DNA from 2 places in the Sporosarcina trichiuri genome. Region 1 is predicted to be linked to the other one. Evidence: predicted binding sites of a transcription regulator. Region 1 holds the regulator's gene; the other holds the start of a gene.
The links. Region 1 encodes LexA, which represses DNA repair genes until DNA is damaged. Its sites were predicted from a motif close to CGAACATATGTTCG; they were not measured.
Positions count from the first base shown of each region.

Region 2: a site for LexA is predicted at 4,420-4,433, ahead of addB (helicase-exonuclease AddAB subunit AddB). Genes of this name have one in related genera too.

Region 1 covers NZ_CP129119.1:1,244,913-1,252,160, reverse strand. Annotated here, with positions in the region: gene QWT68_RS06680 (alpha/beta fold hydrolase) at 1-339, shown strand, start outside; gene miaA (tRNA (adenosine(37)-N6)-dimethylallyltransferase MiaA) at 336-1,310, shown strand; gene hfq (RNA chaperone Hfq) at 1,338-1,547, shown strand; gene QWT68_RS06665 (trimeric intracellular cation channel family protein) at 1,572-2,177, opposite strand; gene QWT68_RS06660 (methionine gamma-lyase family protein) at 2,297-3,559, shown strand; gene lexA (transcriptional repressor LexA) at 4,080-4,700, opposite strand; gene QWT68_RS06650 (LysM peptidoglycan-binding domain-containing protein) at 4,888-5,202, shown strand; gene QWT68_RS06645 (YneB family resolvase-like protein) at 5,206-5,865, shown strand; gene QWT68_RS06640 (DUF896 domain-containing protein) at 5,930-6,163, shown strand; gene tkt (transketolase) at 6,270-7,248, shown strand, end outside.
Region 2 covers NZ_CP129119.1:1,549,594-1,556,841, forward strand. Annotated here, with positions in the region: gene addA (helicase-exonuclease AddAB subunit AddA) at 1-865, opposite strand, end outside; gene addB (helicase-exonuclease AddAB subunit AddB) at 840-4,340, opposite strand; gene QWT68_RS08195 (TVP38/TMEM64 family protein) at 4,760-5,389, opposite strand; gene QWT68_RS08200 (AzlC family ABC transporter permease) at 5,510-6,232, shown strand; gene QWT68_RS08205 (AzlD domain-containing protein) at 6,232-6,540, shown strand; gene QWT68_RS08210 (CsbA family protein) at 6,730-6,990, opposite strand; gene QWT68_RS08215 (PDZ domain-containing protein) at 7,013-7,248, opposite strand, start outside.

The DNA.
Region 1 (7,248 bases):
GACCGGAGAGCAGTCCGTGAATACATCGCCGACCCGCTGTCCGGAGCCGTATCGACGAATAAGTTTTTCCGTGTATTGTTTGAGGGTCTGAAAGTGATCAGCACCGCAGATGCCTACCGATCAGTCCCGAAAAGCCTGCCGGTGCTGTTGATTTCCGGGAGTGATGACCCTGTCGGCGATATGGGAGCAGGGGTTTTCGAGGCAGCAGCCCTTTATCGGAATGCCGGTGTCCGGAGTGTTACCGTCAGTTTCCGTGAAGGGGAGCGGCACGAAATACTGCAAGGGGCGGCTCAGGCGCGTACACTTGCCGTCATGCTTGAATGGCTGGTGAAATCGTGAAGAACCAGCTGGATGTTATCGTCATTGTCGGACCGACCGCTTCTGGGAAGACGGACACCGCTGTCGGTCTAGCTCACTGCCTGGCTGGGGAAATCGTGAACGGCGATGCCATGCAGGTATACCGGGGGCTGGATATCGGCACAGCAAAGATCACAGCAGATGAAATGGAAGGGATCCCCCACCATCTGTTCGACATCAAGGCGCCGGAAGAGCCGTTCTCTGCCGCGGAGTATCAGCAGATTGTCAGGGAAAAGATCACGGAAATCAAGCAGCGCGGTAAGATGCCGATTGTCGTCGGCGGGACCGGTTTGTACATCCAGTCGGTCCTGTATGACTACCGTTTCACGGAGGCAGCGGGTGATGAACGTGTACGTGCCCGTCTTGAAGAGGAACTGGCGGAAACAGGGCAGGAGCCGCTGTACAGACGGCTCACAGAGCTGGACCCTGAAAGTGCCCGGAAAATCCATCCGAACAACCACCGCCGGCTGATCCGTGCGCTTGAAATCCTTGAAGTGAGCGGCAATACAAAAGCCGAACAAGAATCGGATGTGGGTGCCGTCCCGGTCATGAATGCCTTGATCGCCGGGCTGGACATGCCGAGGGAGATCCTGTATGAGCGCATAGACCGGCGGGTGGAGCGGATGATGGACGCCGGACTGCTGGAGGAAGTCGGGGAACTGCGGAGACAGGGGATCCGTGACGTCCAATCCGTCCAGGCGATCGGCTATAAGGAATTGTATGAAGCATTGGACTGCGGACAGCCGCTGGATGAAGCCGTCGATCTGGTCAAAAGGAACACCCGCCGGTATGCAAAGCGCCAGATGACGTACTTTCGCAACAAGCTCCCGGTCTGCTGGCTGGACGCGCAGGCGGGAAGAGATGAGCTCGTCAGGATTATTTGCAGCAAGGTGAAGGAATGCAGTGAATCGATGGCGAATAGAGAAGGAAGCTTTGAAGAAAAACAACGGTAGGGGGACTCCTCATTGGCAAATGCAAATATGCAGGACGTGTTTTTGAATTCGCTCCGCAAGAACAATACATTCGTCACGATATTCCTGACAAACGGGTTTCAGCTGAAAGGGATCATCAAATCCTATGACAATTACACGGTCCTGCTTGAATCCGACTCGAAACAGCAGCTCATCTACAAACATGCGATTTCGACCTATGTGCCGGCGAAACCAGTCGTCCTGAAAGATGAACAATAAAAAAGGCCTGTGCGGGCCTTTTTTTTATTTTGGCAGCAGAGACCGCTGGGGCAGCTGCCAGTGATATTTGATCGACAGCATGCGCAGGGCGGCAGTGGCAGCCAGCAGTACATAAAGAGCAGCATCATGCACATAGTTATCGAACCCGACGATGAGCCCCGCGAGTGCTGCCCATACCGCATAGATATCGCTCTTGAAGATGAGCGGCTGGCGGCCGGCAAGCAGATCACGGATCACACCCCCGCCTGCTCCGGTCAATACGGCGGCTGCCACGACCGCAAACAGCGGCATATCCATCCGGACAGCCATCAGGGCGCCCTGGATCGCAAAAGCCGCGAGTCCGATCGCATCGAAATACGCTCCCCATCTGTTCCAGGTCTTCAGCAAGTAGCCGGAAAAGAAGAAGATCACAGCGATCAGGACGGAAGCGACAGTGAAAAACAGACCTTGTTCCCACAGGACGGAAACAGGGATGCCGATCACCAGATTACGCACAGTCCCTCCGCCGAAAGCGGTCACCATCCCGAGGATGTACACCCCGAACATATCAAAGTCCTCCTCCATTGCAACAATTGCGCCGGAGATGGCAAAAGCAGCAGTCCCAATCAGACTGAAAATGTCCCAAGTCACCGAATCGTGCCTCCGTTCTTATAATGTGCAGCTGCGCCAGCCGGCTTCATTCATTTACCGGCGGCGTCTGAACTGCTAAAATGGATTGTATATCTATGGACAAGAATGGAGCATCCTGAATGAGTATACAGCAATTGAACAACGAAATCCTTGCGCGCGCAGAAAAGATAGAGACGGAAATACGGCCATATTCGCAGGAGACGGAGCGGATCGCCCTGTTCAACCAGCAGAAAGTGCTTGCCACATTCCGTAACAACCGCGTCAGCGACTTCCATCTGAATGGCTCGACCGGATACGGCTATGACGACTCAGGCCGTGAAGTCCTCGAACGGGTGTATGCGGATACGTTCGGTGCGGAGGATTGTCTCGTCCGCGGTCAGATCATCTCAGGCACACACGCCATCGCCATCACGCTTTTCGGCATTCTGCGGCCGGGTGATGAGCTTCTTTATATTACCGGGAAACCATACGACACGCTGGAATCCATCGTATCCGGAGGGGACAAGGATACCGGCTCGCTGAAGGATCTGAATATAAGCTACCGTCACGTCGATCTTCTGGATGACGGCAGTGTCGATTTCGACGAAGTCGAGCGGCAGATCCGCCCTGAAACAAAGATGATCGCCATCCAGCGCTCCCGCGGGTACGCAGACCGTCCGTCGTTCACAATCAGCAAAATCCAGGAGATGGCGGAGCGCATCAAATCGAAGCACCCCGGCCTCATCCTATTCACCGACAACTGCTACGGTGAATTCACAGAAGAACTGGAACCGACCGAGGTCGGCATCGATATCATGGCCGGGTCCCTCATCAAAAACCCGGGAGGCGGTCTTGCGCGTACAGGCGGCTATATTGCCGGGCGCGCGGATCTGATCGAGAAATGCAGCTACCGGATGACTTCCCCGGGACTCGGCGCGGAAGCCGGCGCGAGTCTCGACACGCTTCGTGAAATGTATCAAGGTTTCTTCCTGGCACCGCACGTCGTCAGCCAGGCGGTCAAAGGGGCACAGTTCACCGCGGGCATGCTCGCCTCCTATGGACTGGAGACAGCGCCGCATTTCTCCGCCAAGCGGACTGACCTGATCCAATCCGTCTCATTTGCCAGCGCTGAGCAGATGATCGCATTCTGCCAGACCATCCAGGAAAACTCGCCGATCGACGCCCATGTCAGCCCGGTGCCGTCGTACATGCCGGGATATGCCGATGATGTCATCATGGCGGCCGGTACGTTCATCCAGGGCTCCAGCATCGAACTGACAGCGGACGGTCCGATCCGGCCGCCATACACGGCGTACGTCCAGGGCGGCCTCACCTACGAGCACGTCAAGGCGGCCATCCTGAGTGCGGTCGGCCGACTGGAGGAACTGGGTCTTATCAAGTGACAGGCCCGGGCGACTGCCGGAACTTGTCCTGGTCGCTAACGACATCTTGAACACGATCATGAAACAGGGATAATGATCATAAATTTGTAAAAGTGATCATAAATCCGCAATAGTGACCATAAAAACAGGAAAGTGATCATAAATCCGGATTTCCGCTCATAAACACGTGGAAGTGATCATAAAATCCGAAAAGCGCTCATAACTTCACATACCGGCACCCGCCGGTACGCGGCCCGTACCCCGTTCCTGCAGCAGACACGGCCGCGCAGAAAAGGAGCAAGCCAAGGATCGGATTTGCCGGCTGCGCTTCGCTCCGCGTATTCGGAGCGGGAGCGGAGCAGAGAGGTTCACTGGAAGATAAGGGATCATAAACTAAGCAAAGTGATCATAAATCACGATATGCACTCATAAACTTCCCGGAATGCCAGCCGGCCTGCGCAAGCTGCCGCCTGCCGGGGGAAACCTCAAAAAACAGCACGGACGCCATGAAAACGTGACGTCCGTGCTGTTTTTTGCTAATTCAATGGATGGTACGATACACGCCGACGACCTTGCCGAGAATCGATACATTTTCGACAATGATCGGATCCATCGATGAGTTCTCCGGCTGCAGCCGGAAATAATCTTTCTCTTTGAAGAAACGTTTCACTGTCGCTTCATCCTCTTCAGTCATCGCGACGACGATTTCACCGTTGCTCGCAGTGTGCTGCTGCTTCACGACGACACGGTCGCCGTTCAGGATTCCTGCTTCAATCATACTCTCCCCCATGATCTCCAGCATGAAAAGGTTGTCCTCTGAAGTACCGAACGAGTCGGGAATCGGGAAATATTCTTCAATGTTCTCGATTGCGGTGATCGGCAGTCCTGCCGTGACCTTTCCCACAAGAGGGACATGTACGACACCTGTCTTGAGTTCGTCGGCATCTTCCTGGCCGAGAACTTCGATCGCACGGGGCTTTGTAGGATCCCGTCGGATAAGACCCTTGCTCTCTAGCCGGGCAAGATGGCCGTGGACGGTCGAACTCGAGGCCAGACCGACCGCTTCACCGATTTCACGGACGGAAGGCGGATAGCCCTTCTTCTGGACTTCGTCTTTAATGAATGACAGGATGTCTTCCTGCCTTTTTGAGATCTTCTTCAAACGTGTTCACCTCTTCGCTGATTTCGCAGTCATTGGCAGCGCTGCGGCCTGTTTCTATAAAAATAGTATAACAGGTGTTCGTACATATAGCAAACACAGGTTCTAATTTCAAGGTTGACTTCCAAACCTCTGTTCGCATATAATAAAAACAACGAAGCGAACGTACATTCTGAAAGGGGTTTTTTTCATGGCTGCCATCTTGAATAGGAATAAAAATATCATCGGGGCTTTTGCGGTTTTGACAGTCCTAACATTCGTCCTTATACTGAAATTCTCAGTTCCCAATGAATTCGTCGAGGTGACGGTCATCCAGGGGGATACATTATCAGCGCTTGCAGAACGGTACTCGGGAGAGATGCCCGCAGACCGGTGGATCAGGGAAGTTGCAGCATTGAATGATCTGGACGGAGCGGCGATCATGGCAGGAGAAGATCTCAAGCTTCCTTTACAATCGTATCAGGGGGCCGATGATGTTCGGCTTGTCTTCGCAGAGGAGGAGTGAACTATGGGCAAGGCAGGGCGCTGCGTCATCTATTGCCGTGTAAGCACAGATAAGGATACTCAGGAAATGTCGCTCTCCCGGCAGCAGGAAGAGCTTGAAAAGCTGGCGGACGAGCTTGGCTTCACCACTGCGGCTAGTTTCGTCGACAGGCACAGCGGCTATGAACTCGATCGTGAAGGTCTGCTCGATCTGCTCGATTTCATACGTGACGATTGTATCGGAGCCGTCCTGGTGCAGGATGAGACGAGGCTCGGGAGAGGGAATGCCCGTGTCGCAGTCCTTCATCTGCTGGCCAAGACAGGTACTTCGGTATTTACGAATCATGACAGCGGACCGCTGGAACTGAATGAGATGGACACGATGCTGCTCGAAATATTGGCGATCGTGGAAGAGTACCAGCGCAAATTACATAATGCAAAGATCAGAAGAGGGATGAGACGGGCTGTGGAAGCGGGATACCGCCCTGAACGCAACTTGAGGAACCAGGGGAACGCGGAAGGCAGGGAACGGATCGATACGCCTGTGCAGGAGATCGTCTCACTGCGGGAAAAGGGACTGACGTTCGAAGAGATCACGTCTGTCCTGAAGGGGCTCGGCCACCAGGTCAGCAAGGCCACTGTGCATCGCCGTTACCAGGAATATACATCTGAGCATGGAGACTGATTGGTTGCACTTCCGCCTGTAATTGTATACGTTAAAATGACGGAAACGAACAGGAGGGATTCAATTGCTGGAAGACAAGAAAATCAAGCGGATCAACGAACTTGCAAAAAAAGCGAAAACGACCGGATTATCGGTCGAAGAGGCGAAGGAGCAGTCACAGCTGCGGAGTGAATATCTGAAGACATTCCGCTCGACGATGAGGGATACGATCGAAAATGTGAAGGTGATCGACCCCGATGGGAACGATGTCACGCCTGACAAGGTGAAAGACGCAAAAAACAGGAAATTCCTGAATTGAGCCGGAAATGCTCATGACCACCGCAGTTTGTATTCCTGCGGTTTTTTCATTACAATGAAAGAGGAAACTAGTTTCATGAAGATAACTTGAAAGGGTGTTCTAATCGATGACCAAACCTGTTGATCAATTGGCGATCAATACGATCCGCACATTGTCGATCGATGCAATCGAAAAAGCAAACTCCGGCCATCCGGGCCTTCCTATGGGAGCTGCACCTATGGCGTATGTACTGTGGACACAGCATATGCATCACAATCCATCGAATCCTTCCTGGTTCAACCGTGACCGTTTCGTCCTGTCAGCCGGACACGGGTCTGCGCTGCTGTACAGCATGCTCCATCTGAGCGGGTACGATCTTCCACTCGATGAGCTGAAGAATTTCCGCCAATGGGGCTCCAAGACACCCGGGCATCCTGAATATGGCCACACAGCCGGTGTGGAAGCGACGACAGGTCCTCTTGGGCAGGGAATCGGCATGGCGGTCGGCATGGCGATGGCAGAAAAGCACTTGGCTGCCACTTATAACAAACCGGGGTACGACATTGTCGATCACTACACATACGCACTTTGCGGTGACGGCGACCTGATGGAAGGTGTTGCCGGGGAAGCGATCTCCCTTGCCGGCCATCTTGAGCTTGATAAGCTGATCGTCCTGTATGACAGCAATGATATTTCACTCGACGGAGAACTGGACATGTCCTTCACTGAAAAGATCCAGAAGCGTTTCGAGTCTTACGGCTGGAATTATATCCGCGTGGAAGACGGCAATGATACGGACAGACTCTCTGACGCGATCGGACAGGCAAAACAGAACACCGGCGGCCCGACGCTCATCGAAGTGAAGACGATCATCGGCTACGGCTCTCCGAACAAATCCGGTAAATCGGATGTCCACGGCGCGCCGCTTGGTGAAGATGAAATGAAATTGACGAAAGAATACTATAAATGGACGTTCGATCAGGATTTCCATGTACCTGAGGAAGTCTATGAAACGTTCAAGACGTCCATCCAGGAAAACGGCATGGACAGTGAATCCGAATGGAACAAATTGTTCGGCGCCTATGAAGCTGAACATGCCGGACTTG
Region 2 (7,248 bases), 300 kb from region 1:
TCAGCTGTCCGAAATACGCATACGTTTCTTCCCAGGTACCTTCTTCGATAGTTCCGAGCGCCCCGCGGATCCAAGCCAAGTCCGCCTCCGCGGTCGGCACGAGCGGCGCCGGACCGTCGGGCTGTTCCGCGATGCGCTGCATGTCGAGCGTGAGCGCCTCCGCTTCCTCGAGTTTCTGGCGGATCGCCGATTTCAGCGGGCCGATGAACGACAGGCTGTCGATGTCGGCATCCTCCGTCAGTTCGTATTCAAGAGGGATCTGGCGCAGCCACTGCTCCGGTTCCGGATGGACCCGCGAGTAGTCGTAGAGCCGGTCAATGAGGAGTTCGAGCGACTGGTCGTTCCGATCGGATGTAAAACTGTCCGCAAGACGGTAGATCGCTTCCGGGTTATCGGCACTGTAGGCTTCTTCGAGCACGTCCTCGATCGTATCGTCCCGGAGCAGCGCCGCTTCCGTCGGGTCCGCGATCCGGAATCCCGGATCGATATCTAGCAGATAGGCATACTGCCGGACAATCGTCAGACAGAAGGAGTGCAGCGAGGAGATCTGGGCTTTGTTCAGCAGACTCAGCTGCTTGCGCAGATGAGCGGATTCCGGATTGCGGGCGATCTCCTCCTCCAGCGCCGCCCCCATCCGGTGCCGCATTTCTGCAGCCGCCGCATTCGTGAACGTGACGACGAGCAGATCATCGACATTGACCGGGTTGGTTTCGTCGAGCACTTTCTCGATAAGCCGGGTGATCAATACTTTCGTCTTCCCCGAGCCGGCCGCTGCGGAGACGAGAATGTCCCGGCCGGACGCATAGATCGCCTGCCACTGGGCATCCGTGAATGTGACGTCAGCGGGTTTCGGTGGTATGTGCATCGCCTTCCGCCTCCTTCCTCATTTTTTCGAGTGATTCCGATGCCGACAAATCTTCGTACTGCCGGAACGCCGCCTCAGGGTCCGTCTTATCGAACTGGCAGACGCCCTGATACGGACAATACGTGCACGGCATATGCTCCTTCAGGCGGTATGGATAGACGCGGGTGTCCCCCGCGAGCATCGCGTCCCCTGCCTGGCCGTGCCGTTTCCGTACGGCGGACCGCAGCATCTGCATGTCATCAGGCGGCAGCACTTTGGAATTCGAGTAGAATGTACCGTCCTTCTTGACCCGGGCCGGAATGATCGAGGAGGACTGTTCGATGCCGCTGTCCATCTCCTTTGCGACGGACAGGTCTTCGAGAACGTAGCCTTTCATCGTGAAGGATTTCATCATTTCCTGCTCGATCGCGTCTTCCGACAATTCCTGGATGCTGCGGATCATCGGGTTGTGCACATGGACGTACAGCATCCCGGCAGGATCCGCCTGCAGCTGGATCCATTCATCGGCATGCTCCAGCGCGACGTCGAGGTACGTCAGCATCTGCAGGGAGAGGCCATAGTAGATTTCCGTCAGGTTGAGCGCCTTGGATGATGATTTATAGTCGACGATCCGGATATACGTCTTGCCGTCGACTTTTGCGGCATCGACCCGGTCAATCCGCCCCCGGAGGTTCATCTGCCCGCCGCGCTTCAGCGGAATTGACAGCGGCGGCATCTGTTCGCCCGGTCCGAACCCGACTTCCACAGCGATCGGCTGGAACGAGGAGGCCGTCGCCTGGCTGCTGAGTGCAGCGATCGTCCTCTGGATGATATGCGTCAGCTTCCGTTTGATGTACATATGCCGGTTGGTCGTCAGCAGGATCCGATGGAAGAAGAACGGTGCGATGCTTTCGACGGCGTCATGGGCGAGACGGAATGTGTCCTGCTTCGTCAGGCCGGCCCAGTTCGCCCCTGTCCTCATCATTTCATCCGACACCCATTTCAGTGCTGCATGGAACAGATCGCCGATCGCCGGCGCTTCCAGAGTGAATTCCGTCCGCTCCCGCAGGCCGAGGCCGTACGACGCAAAATGCTGGAACGGGCAGCTGTAATACGATTCCACGCGCGACACACTGGAATTCAGCGACTCGCCATAGAGGCCCGCCGTGATACCGGGTGCAAGCCGTTCCGTCTCGGTACCTGTCTTCTTCTGGCCGTGAATGCCCGCGAGGATCGAAGACCAGAGCGGATCGTCTTCATAGTAGGCGATGACAGCGCGCCACAGCGGGCTCATGGTGCCATCCGTCCCGAAACTGCGCAGTTGTGCGGAAGCATACGGCAGTGTCGGGCGCGGATGGCTGATGTACGGCCAATCATCCGATCCGTCGGGCAGATCGAGCGGGTCGGCCGCAGCCGGTTCGATCGTTAGCCCTTCGAAAATCTGGCCGAGACGCGGCACGTACAGCGACGGGATGAGCGCTTTGCCAGCTTCGTCCGCGAGCGGATACGTAACCGTCAGCCCTTCTGCGGCCGCTGTGAATGCCCGGTATGCTTTATAGGTTTCATCCATCAGGCGTGTTTTCGCGGAAGGCGCCAGTTCGAAACCAATCGTCCCGATCCATTCACGATCCGCATCGGACAGAAGCCCTTCGTTATCGATCCGCTGCGGCAGGACGCCGTCGTTCACGCCGATTACGAACACTTCGTCGATATTCAGGAACGTCGCCAGGTCGACCGTCATGACCGTCACTTGGTCGAGTGACGGCGGAATGCGGGCGAATTCGAGCGTATCGAATCCTTCGTCGAGCACACGGATCGCTTCTTTTGCAGGCATATCGGCGTCTCCGAACATGAGCACGAACTGGTCGAGCACGTTGATCCACCCGCTCCAGGCCTGTTCGTGTTCCGAAGCGCCGAGAAGCCGGCCGGCCGTTTCCTCTTCCGCCCGGAGGCCGATGATCTTGTCGTAGCCCCGCAAGTCCTCCATGAAGGTGAACAGGGCTTCGGCCGCCTGGCGTCCGTCCTTGGCGCGTTTCAGCCGGCTGCCGAACGTCTCCAGCGGGCCGCGGATCAGATCGCGGACGCTGTGCAGTTCCGCCTGCATGGCAAGTTCTTCATCCGTCTGGACGTCCGTATGCAGCTCAAGGCCCCGGTATTTCTTCACACGCCACCGGTCTTCGTCGAACCAGCGGCGGCCATGGATGCCGTGGGCGAGCACATAGTTCTCCAGACGGTCCGCCCGTTCCCGCCACAGTTTCCGATCTTCGCCGTACGGAAAGAACAGATCCGTCTTGACGGCGCGGAACATCGCCTCGTACGACCAGTTGCCGGTCACCGCTTCGAGCACGGACCGCGTGAACTCGATGAGCGGATGGTGGAGCATCGGTTTCTTGCGGCTGATGAACACCGGAATCTCATAGAGCGGAAAGATCGTTTCGATCAATTCGTCGTAGACATCAGGCTGGCGGTACAGCACGGCGATGTCCTGGTACCGTCTGCCGTTCCGGACGAGCTCCCGGATCGACCGGGCAACGGCATGGAGTTCCGCACGCCGGTCCGCTGCTTCCACGATGCGTACGTCCCCCGCGCTGGTCTGCCGGTCGGCTGGATAGCGGTCGAACTGCGCCTCGAGGTGGCGGACGTCCGGATTCCGGAAACGCCGGGCGTCCGTCAGGCGGAGTTCCGGTTCGATTTCGATGGCCTCGCCTTTCGCGATCTCCGTGATGATCTGCTTCGTGCGCATCGGGCTGTAGAACAGCTCGTGGTCTTCCGCGGTGCCTGCCGCTTCGTCCGTCGGCAGGGCGATGTTGACCCGTTTGGCGTATTTCAGCAGCTCCCGGATGATTTCGTGTTCCCGGTTCGTCAGCAATTCGAAGCCGTCTATGTAGATATCCGCCTCCCGGATATACTCCGAGAACCGGATCTGCTCCGTCAGCATCGCCAAATGCCCTTCGCTGTCGACATAGCCCGCGCCGAGCCGCTCTTCGACTTTTCCGAGCAGCAGGGACAGATCCCCCGCTTTGTCGATCAGGGACCGGGGCGCATCGGCTGCCGTCAATTCGCTGTTGAGCTGTGTCAGTGCTGTGTGATCGAGACAGTAGCGGCTGAATTCCTTCAGAACGCCCTCGACCTGCTCGGTGAAGCCGCGCTTGTCCGCCGCCTGCCGGAACAGCGTGAACTCATCCTTATTCTCTTCCAGCACGCTCCGGATCAGCATCCGGTAGCCGAACGCGTCCACTTCCCGGCGTGTGATGCCGCCGGTCTCCTGCAGAATGCGCCAGGCGAGCCGCTTGAACGTCAGTACCTGTGCACGCACCATCCCATGGAGACCGAACCGTGAGGAGAGACTGTGCTCCATCGAGAACGACATCTGATCGGGCACGATGAGGATGATCGGCGCGCCGAGCGGGTCTTCCCGCAGCGCTCCGGCGATCTCCTGCTCGATCGTATACGTCTTGCCTGTTCCTGAACGTCCTGTTATCATGCGCAGCGTCATGAGCCCGCCCCCTTGTCAGTCTGATAGTTCAATTGTAATCGTTTTGCCTGGAAGAATCAAAGCGGAGTGTGTGATTTTACGAATGAATGTTCGTATTATTTTACAGAGAGCAGGCGGGTATCGGACAGTTCGCGCGGGGTATCGGTCACCTCGCGCAATTTATCGGACAGATGGCCTGAACTATCGGACACTTCACTTGAGTTATCGGACACATCACCGAATTTATCGGCATCCGGATATAATTCAAAGGACTGGCTTGGGCTCGCTTCGCTCGTTTCCTGTCAGGCCCGCCGTGCGCTCGGTATCGGACAGTTGGCCGCAAGTATCGGACACTCCGCCGAATTTATCGGCAGCCGGACACAATCCCTCTCTACATCCGGCCATACAAAAACGCCCCGCCGACGCGGAGCGCTGCAACTTCAGTCGTCTTCCCAATGCTTATGGCCGTCCCATTCGCGCGCGTGGTTTTCCACCCGCTTGTTGACCCGTTTCTCCCACCATTTGCCGGCGAGCCAGAGGATGAGGATTACTACCCCGACAATGGCTGTCCGGATCGGCTGGGTGAAGAGTGCCCGGATGTCGTAGCCGACGAAACTGATCATGAACACCATGACGAACTTCCCTGCCATGAGGATGGCGAGGTAGTAGGTCTTCTTCATGTTCGACAGCCCGGCGACGAGGTTTACGAGTGCGGACGGAGTGAACGGGAAGCAGATGAACAGGAAGAGCGGGCCGAACCCATTGCTCTCCACCCAGACGATCAGCTTTTTCACCCGCTTGTGCCGGGTGATGAAATTCAGCAGGCGGCTGCGGCCGTACTTCCGGATGATCAGGAACACCATATAGGAGCCGACGACCGTCCCGCTCCACGACAGCAGAAAGCCCAGGATGACGTGGTAGGCGGCAATGTTTGCGAATACGAAAACGAACAGCGGCAGGAACGGCAGGAACGATTCGATGAACGGCAAAAGAAAGCCGATCGCCGGACCGAATGCCCGATACTGCTCTGTCAGTTCGATGATTTTGTCTACCGTGAACCATTCCTGCATCCGTGATTCCCCCTGAGTACGTCACTATTCGGAAAACGTGCAAAGATTCCGTCTTGTCCTATGTATAGAATATAGTATAATCACTAGTATTGACCACTGAACAGAAAGCGGGGTTGCAAGATGCACCAATCGGAATTCAGCAAAGGCCTGCGGGCCGGTCTCAGCATCGGCATCGGCTACTTCCCCGTTGCGCTCACATTCGGCCTGCTTGCGAAGACAGGCGGCCTCTCGCTGCTCGAAGCGACTGCGATGAGCATCTTCGTGTTCGCCGGCGCTGCCCAATACATATCGCTCAGCCTGCTCGCCCATGCCGTCGATCCATTCATGATCGTCGTCAACACGTTCATCGTCAACATCCGCCATTTCCTGATGTCCGCGTCGCTCAATGAAAAGATGCACACGGCTCCGAAACCGGTGAAAGCTGCGGTCGCATTCGGTGTCACGGACGAAACGTTCTCGGTCATCGCGACCAGCAAAGAGGACAAAGTCACGAGCGCCCGTGCATTCGGTGTCATCGCCGTCGCGTATGGCAGCTGGGTCGGCTTCACAGCTGCCGGCCACCTCATCGGGGACATCCTGCCGCCGTTCCTGCAGGCCGCCATGTCGATCGCCCTCTATGCGCTGTTCGTCGCCCTGCTCGTGCCCTCCATGAAAGGCAGCCGGAAGATCGTCCTGCTCGCTGCAGCATCAGCGATCCTCAGCTGCATCTTCTATTACACGGAGCTGCTGTCAACCGGCTGGTCGATTCTCGTGTCCACCCTGATTGCAGCAATCGTCATAGAACTGCTCTATGTAAAAACCGGACGCTCCCCCGTGCCGCCGCTTGAAAAGGAGGGGATCTGATGGGCGCAACATACTGGTGGATGCTGTTCGGCATGGCACTCGTCACCTACTTGCCGCGCATGATCCCGCTGACATTCCTGGATGGCAGAAAACTGCCTCCGTTCGTCACCGGCGTGCTCGGCAACATCCCGTATGCGGTGCTCGGCGCCCTCATCTTTCCGGCCATCTTCTACGTCCAGGAAGGCAACATCCTGTTCGGAGTGATCGGCGCCGTGTCGGCATTCGGCATCGCTCTTCTCGGCTTCGGCCTCATGCCTGTCGTTCTCGGCACGATCGGTATTCTCGCCGTGTACAGCCTGTTCTTATGAGGAACCCTCTCTTTATCATACCCTGAAATCTGTAAAAGCATACTGCGAGTTTCAAAGTAATCGCTGAAGAAGAAGGAGACCGGTATCGCTGTTACTTTGTACAGTGACCGGACAACAAAAAACCGCACGGCTTCAAGTTTCGAATACTTGAAGCCGTGCGGTATTTTCATAGCTGAATCTGACATCCCGTCATTCGTCCTGTCCGTCTTCCGTCCGCCTGTGCGAATTTGCAACCATGCGGGACGCAAACCAGAATCCCGCAGTGAGCGACAGTGCATCCGCTGCATACAGGATCCAGTTGTGGGTGTAGCCCGCATAGACGGAAGCGGCGATCAGGGCGATCGTCAGCAGGAGGCCGACGACGTGATGGAATGTCACCCGCGTGAAGAACACGACGAGCAGTCCCGGCAGCAGCAGTGCCAGCACGAACTTGGTAGCCAGACTTTCCATCGTGCGCCGCCTCCTTCCTCATTCATCTGACGAGCAGCAGGCCGAGCTGATAGTGATCATGCCTGTACAGCACCTGCTGCATGAGCCGCACTTCCCCGTTCCGGTCTGCAACCTGCAGGCGGCAGTGGGCGGCGTTCACCTGGATGGCATCATACAGTTCCTTTTCGTTGGCGACCTGCATGCCATTGACAGCACGGATCACCTCACCCGGCAGCAGGCCGAGTTTCTCGGCGGGCGATCCCGGCAGCACACCTGCCA